One region of the Streptomyces sp. NPDC052236 genome, then DNA from elsewhere that is predicted to be linked to it. Evidence: predicted binding sites of a transcription regulator. Region 1 holds the regulator's gene; the other holds the start of a gene.

The links. Region 1 encodes HspR, which represses chaperone genes until heat shock. Its sites were predicted from a motif close to TTGAGNNNNNNNNNCTCAA; they were not measured.
Region 2: a site for HspR is predicted at 1,764-1,782, ahead of lon (endopeptidase La). Genes of this name have one in related genera too.

The regions. Positions count from the first base shown of each region.
Region 1 is NZ_JBIUBL010000001.1:220,989-224,393, reverse strand. Features, by position in the region: gene dnaJ (molecular chaperone DnaJ) at 1-918, shown strand, start outside; gene ACIHCQ_RS01015 (heat shock protein transcriptional repressor HspR) at 920-1,384, shown strand; gene ACIHCQ_RS01010 (hypothetical protein) at 1,416-2,483, opposite strand; gene ACIHCQ_RS01005 (hypothetical protein) at 2,506-3,405, opposite strand, start outside.
Region 2 is NZ_JBIUBL010000002.1:591,241-594,645, reverse strand. Features, by position in the region: gene lon (endopeptidase La) at 1-1,741, opposite strand, end outside; gene ACIHCQ_RS06695 (GntR family transcriptional regulator) at 1,933-2,367, shown strand; gene ACIHCQ_RS06690 (ABC transporter ATP-binding protein) at 2,376-3,320, shown strand; gene ACIHCQ_RS06685 (ABC transporter) at 3,317-3,405, shown strand, end outside.

The sequences.
Region 1 (3,405 bases):
TCCTTCAACTTCGACCTGGGCGACCTCTTCGGAGGCACCCCGGGCGGCGGCGGTCAGCCGGGCGGCGCCGGAGGCTTCGGTGGCGGCGGCGGGCTCGGCGATGTGTTCGGCGGCCTGTTCAACCGCGGCGCCGGGACCGGCACCCGTACGCACCCGCGCCGCGGCCAGGACATCGAGTCCGAGGTGACGCTGAGCTTCACCGAGGCGGTCGACGGGGCCACGGTCCCGCTGCGGATGTCCAGCCAGGCGCCCTGCAAGGCCTGTTCGGGCACCGGCGACAAGAACGGCACGCCCCGCGTGTGCCCCACCTGCGTCGGCACCGGCCAGGTCTCGCGCGGCGGCAGCGGCTCCTTCTCGCTCACCGACCCGTGCCTGGACTGCAAGGGCCGCGGGCTGATCGCGCAGGACCCCTGCGAGGTCTGCAAAGGCAGCGGGCGCGCCCGCTCCTCGCGCACCATGCAGGTCCGTATCCCCGCGGGCGTCTCCGACGGCCAGCGGATCCGGCTGCGCGGCAAGGGAGCTCCCGGCGAGCGGGGCGGCCCGGCGGGCGATCTGTATGTCGTCGTGCACGTCGGCTCGCACCCGGTCTTCGGCCGCAAGGGCGACAACCTCACCATCACCGTGCCCATCACCTACGTGGAGGCGGTGCTCGGCGGCGAGGTGAAGGTGCCGACGCTGGGCGGTCCTCCGGTCACGCTGAAACTGCCCGCCGGGACCCCCAACGGCCGTACGATGCGGGCGCGCGGCAAGGGAGCGGTCCGCAAGGACGGCACCCGCGGAGACCTGCTGGTCACCGTCGAGGTCGCGGTGCCCGGCGAGTTGAGCGACAAGGCGAGGGAAGCGCTGGTGGCCTATCGCACGGCCACGGCGGAGGAGGACCCGCGGGCCGAGCTGTTCCAGGCCGCGAAGGGAGCATGAGATGGACGGACGTCGCCGACAGTACTCAGCAGTCAGCAGGGCATACGAACTCACTGAAGAGTCGCCTGTATATGTGATCTCGGTGGCGGCCCAGCTCTCCGGTCTGCATCCGCAGACCCTCCGGCAGTACGACCGGCTGGGGCTTGTCTCCCCCGACCGTACGGCCGGGCGGGGCCGGCGATACTCGGCGCGCGACATCGAACTGCTGCGCACCGTCCAGCAGTTGTCGCAGGACGAGGGCATCAACCTCGCCGGGATCAAGCGCATCATCGAGCTGGAGAACCAGGTCGCGGCGCTCCAGCAGCGGATCGCCGAGCTGTCGGCGGCCGTGGACGGCGCGGCGGCGGCGATGCGGCAGCGCGAGGCCCAGGTGCATGCCTCGTACCGGCGCGATCTGGTGCCGTACCAGGATGTGCAGCAGGCGAGCGCGCTGGTGGTGTGGCGGCCGAAGCGGTCGTCCGAGTAGACCGACCGCGGGCCGCCCCCACCTGAGCCCCCTACGCCGGAACGTCCGGCGGGCGGGCCGGGTCCGGGGCCGGTACGAAGAGCAACGGGCCCTCGGGGAGTGCGTCTTCGGGCGGTCGCCCGGTCGGCGGCTTCCCGGCTGCGGGGCCCTTGTCGGGGCTCCGCCCCGAACCCCGCGCCTCAATCGCCGGCGAGGCTGGAATTGTCGGGTCCTCGTCGGGGGCGCTGCCCCCGAGCCCCCGCGCCTCAATCGCCGGCGAGGCTGAAGTTGTCGGCGAGGCTGAATGTGCGGGGCCCTTGTCGGGGCTCCGCCCCGAACCCCGCGCCTCAAACGCCGGCGAGGCTGGAAGTTCCGGCGAGGCTGAAGACTGGTGCGTCCATGCGCCCTGGACCGTCGCCCGGATCGAGCCCTGGCCCTCCGTGCGGCGGCCGACCACCACCACATCGACCTCCGCCAGCTGCTCGGGCGGCAACTCGAACGGCCCGAGCGTGAACCAGCCCACCCGGTGGCCCACCTCCTGCGCCTCGCCCATCAGCCGGTCGTCCAGCCGCAGCCGCACCTCACCCGTCGCGCCCTCGGTGTCCATGGCCGCCCGCACCAGCAAGGTGATCTTCGGCTGCTGCCGGTAGATCCTGCCGGTCCACAGCTCCTCGTACTCGTTCGACTCACTGCGCGGCCAGCTCTCCCACCCGCCCTGGTACGCGGGCCCCATGGGCACCGGCAGATACGGCAGCGCCAGCCCGCCGCCCTTCAGGTCCTCCGCGAAGAACAGCTGGTCGCGCGCGTCCCAGACCCGTACCGCCTGGGGCTCGTCGCTCTGATCGGTCCACAGCGCCAGCGCCGTCGTACCGTCCTCGCGCCGCAGTACGAAGGCCTGCTGCGGGCTTCCGTCCGCGTGGCCCGGCGGCAGGGCTCCGATGTGGGCGAGGCCCGTGCCGTCGGGGGAGCGCACCGACATGGTGCCGGTGTCGCTGATGGTGACCTGGCCGTCGGAGATCTGGTTCAGCGCGGGCCGGGTGTTGGCGCTCGCCATCAGGGCGCGTACCTGCCGCTCCAACGCCCGTATACGGTCCAGCAGATCCGTCGGAATCGCTGCCATTCTCGTTCCCGCCTTCTGGTTGCTACGCCTCTTCGAGGTAGAGCTTGGCGCTCTCCGCCTGGCCACGGGCCGGCGGTGTGACCGCGAGACCGACCACCCGGTACCGGGCGTCCAGGCCGTCCGGATGCCACAGATCGCGGATGCGCAGCCGGATCGAGCTGCCGAGCAGTGCCGGGCGGATCCGGCCGTCGTCCATCAGCACGGTGATCTCCGGGATGACCTGCGGACGGCGCGCCCTGGCCAGCGCGGCCCGCGCCTCCCGCTCCAGTACGGCCGTGTCCGTGACCGACGAGTGGTCCGACGAGCCTTCGAGCCGCGGCCACCCCGCCGTCAGGTCCTCCTCGGAGACGACCGGACCCGCGGTGCGCGGCACCGACTCGGCGGCCTGGTTGGTGTTGTCCGCCTCGCCGCGCGCCACCCACACATTGGCCTGCACGGTCGAGTCACCCGGCAGGCTGTAGGCGGTGACAGGCCCCGGCCGGTCGAGCACGATGTCCGCCGCGCCCGTCTGGATCACCGGGTGGCCGACCTGGAGGCGCTTGACGCGCCGCCCGCTCCCGGTGTCCCGGTAGGCGGCGATACGCCACTCGAAGCCGTTCTCGGTGGCGGCGAGGGCTTCGAGGATCTCCCGTACGCGCGCGAGATCCGTGAGCAGATACGTATGACTGCGTACGACGCCCGAGGCCTCCCGCCCGTACTCGATGCCGATGTCGCCACCCGGCTGTGCCTGCAGATGGTCGATCAGGGCGCGCGCGATGTCGAGCTGGTCCTCGCCTGTGAAGGTCAGCGTCTGGGACAGATAGCGGTGGTCGAGATACGAGTCGAAGCCGCCGGCCTGGATTTGCACCTGGAGCCTGCCGCGCTCGTCCCCGGCGGGTGTGCACGTCCACAGGACGCCGCCCCACCAGATCTCGGCGTCCCG
Region 2 (3,405 bases), on a different contig from region 1:
CCAGTTCGTGCTGGGAGGCCACCTTGCGCAGCAGCTGGGCGATCGAGCGCTCCAGGTTGCGGACGCCCGCCTCACGCGTGTACTCGCCCGCGATCCTGCGCAGCGCCGAGTCGTCCAGGGTCACCTCGCCGGGCTCCAGGCCCGCCCGCTCCAGCTGACGCGGCAGCAGGTGGTCCCGGGCGATGACGACCTTCTCGTCCTCGGTGTAGCCGTCGAGCCTGACCAGCTCCATCCGGTCGAGCAGGGCCTCCGGGATGGCCTCCAGGACGTTCGCCGTGGCGAGAAACACCACGTCGGACAGATCGAGTTCGACCTCCAGGTAGTGATCCCGGAAGGTGTGGTTCTGCGCCGGGTCGAGGACCTCCAGCAGGGCGGCCGCCGGGTCGCCGCGGAAGTCGGAGCCGACCTTGTCGATCTCGTCCAGCAGGACGACGGGGTTCATCGAGCCCGCTTCCTTGATGGCGCGGACGATACGGCCGGGGAGAGCGCCCACGTACGTACGCCGGTGGCCGCGGATCTCCGCCTCGTCGCGTACGCCGCCGAGCGCCACCCGGACGAACTTGCGTCCCATCGCGTGCGCGACGGACTCGCCGAGCGAGGTCTTGCCGACGCCGGGCGGTCCGACCAGCGCCAGCACGGCCCCGCCGCGCCGCCCGCCGACCACGCCGAGCCCTCGGTCGGCGCGCCGCTTGCGTACCGCCAGGTACTCGGTGATCCGTTCCTTCACGTCCTGAAGGCCCGCGTGCTCGGCGTCGAGGATCTCCCGCGCGCCCTTGATGTCGTGCGCGGCGGTGTCATCGGTGCGCTCGTTCCAGGGCAGTTCGAGCACGGTGTCGAGCCAGGTGCGGATCCAGGAGCCCTCGGGGTTCTGGTCGCTCGCCCGCTCCAGCTTCTCGACCTCCTTGAAGGCGGCTTCCCGCACCTTCTCGGGGAGATCGGCGGCCTCGACGCGCGCCCGGTAGTCGTCGGACTCGTCCGCGCCGTCGGCGGCCCCGCCGTTGAGCTCGCGCAGTTCCTTGCGTACGGCTTCGAGCTGGCGGCGCAGCAGGAACTCGCGCTGCTGCTTGTCGACGCCCTCCTGGACGTCCTTGGCGATGGACTCGGCCACGTCCTGTTCGGCGAGGTGCTCGCGCAGCTGCAGGGTGGCGAGCTTGAGGCGGGCCACCGGATCGGCCGTCTCCAGCAGTTCGATCTTCTGGGCGGTGGACAGGAACGGCGAGTAGCCGGAGTTGTCGGCGAGCTGCGAGACGTCGTCAATCTGCTGGACGCGGTCCACGACCTGCCAGGCTCCGCGCTTCTTCAGCCAGTCGGTGGCGAGCGCCTTGTACTCCGTGACCAGCTCGGTGACCGAGCCGGGCAGCGGGTCGGGCACGCTCTCGTCGATCGGGACGCCCTCGACCCACAGCGCGGCGCCGGGTCCTGTGGTGCCCGCGCCGATCTGGACGCGGCCCCGGCCGCGGATCAGGGCGCCGGGGTCTCCGTCGGAGAGCCTGCCGACCTGCTCGACGGTGCCGACGACGCCGGTCGCGGCGTACGTCCCGTCGATGCGCGGCACCAGCAGTACGCGTGGCTTGCCGGAGCCGCCGGAGGAACGGGCGGCGGCCTGCGCGGCCTCCACAGCGGCTCGTACATCGGTGTCGTTGAGGTCCAGCGGCACCACCATTCCGGGCAGCACGACCTCGTTGTCGAGCGGCAGCACGGGCAGAGTGAGCGACGTGAACGCGGTGGACTCAGCAGCCATGATCTCCCCTTCGGCACTCAAGTTGAGCTATGTCGACTCAATGATCGGAGAGGCCGCGTTGTTCCCCGGCGGGCGTTCGCTGTGAGCGATCACCTCTCCTCGGCGCGCCAACACCCCTGCTGACCAGCTCCGTTGACACGGCCGCCGTCACCCCTGCATCATCATTTCACTAATCAAGTAGCTAAAGGGTGGTGAGCGCGTTGGAGTTCCGCATCGACAGACGGAGCGGGGTCGCCGCCTACCAGCAGATCGTTCTGCAGACCAAGCAGGCCCTGCGGCTCGGCGTCCTGATGCCGGGAGACCGGCTGCCGACCGCCAAGGAGGTCGCGGAGACCTGCGCCGTCAACCCGAACACGACGCTCAAGGCGTACCGCGAGCTGGAGCGGGAGGGGCTGGTCGAGCCGAGGCCCGGTCTGGGCACCTTCGTGCGCCGGTCGCTGGCCCGCCCGCAGGCGGGCGCGGACTCGCCGCTGCGCGAGGAGCTGGACGGCTGGATGGTCCGGGCGCGCGAAGCGGGTCTGGAGCAGGAGGACGTGGCCGCGCTGTTCGCGTCGGTGCTGGAACAGCGGTACGCCGCCGGAAACACGGGCGGCTCAGAATCGGAAGCAAGGAGCAGCAACAGGTGAGTGACCCGATGGGCCACAGCGGCCCGACAGGCTCGGCGATAGAGGCGTACGGCGTCGGCAAGAAGTACCGGCGGGGGTGGGCCCTGCGGGACTGCTCCTTCCGGCTGCCGGCCGGCCGGATCTGCGGTCTGGTGGGCCCCAACGGGGCAGGCAAGACCACGCTCCTGGGAATCGCGGCCAACCTGCTGGAGCCGACGGACGGCACCCTGCGGGTCTTCGGCGCGCCGCCGGAATCCGCGGAGGCCAACCGGCGTACCGCCTTCCTCGCCCAGGAGAAGCCGCTCTTCCGCCGCTTCACGGTGGCCGAGACCCTGCGCATGGGACGCGAGCTGAACCCCACCTGGGACCAGCCGACCGCAGAGGCCATCGTCCGCGCGGGCAACGTCCCCTTCGACGCGAAGGTCGGCACCCTGTCCGGCGGGCAGCGCACCCGGGTCGCGTTCGCCCTCACCTTCGGCAAACGCCCCGACCTGCTCCTCCTGGACGAGCCGATGTCCGACCTCGACCCGCTGGTGCGCCACGAAATGATGGGCCTGATCATGGCCAAGGCCGCCGAGCACGGCACCACCGTGCTGATGTCCACCCACATGCTCGCCGAGTTGGAGCACGTGTGCGACTACCTCGTGGTCGTCGCCGAGGGCGGCCTGCGCCTCGCGGGTGACGTGGACGAACTCCTCGGCGCCCACACACTGCTCACGGGAGCCACAGCCGGAGCCGACGGAGGCGTTCCCGCGGCTCTCGCGCACCACACCGTTGTCGAATCCCGTACGAGCGGACGGCAGTTCACCGCACTCGTCCGCGCCCACGGACCGGTCGACGGCGCGTGGCAGGCCGACGCCCCGAACCTGGAGGAACTCCTGCTCGCCTATCTGCGCTCCCCGCAGGCACCACCCCTCGTCAGCCCAACCGCCCAGGTCGGCGACCGCTCCGCGGCGACGGCGGTGGCAGCGTGACCACCCTGACCGGCTCCCCGGCGAACGCCCCCGGCCACGCCCCCGCCGCCCCGACCGCGCGCGGGCGCGGACTCCGCCTGAGCGG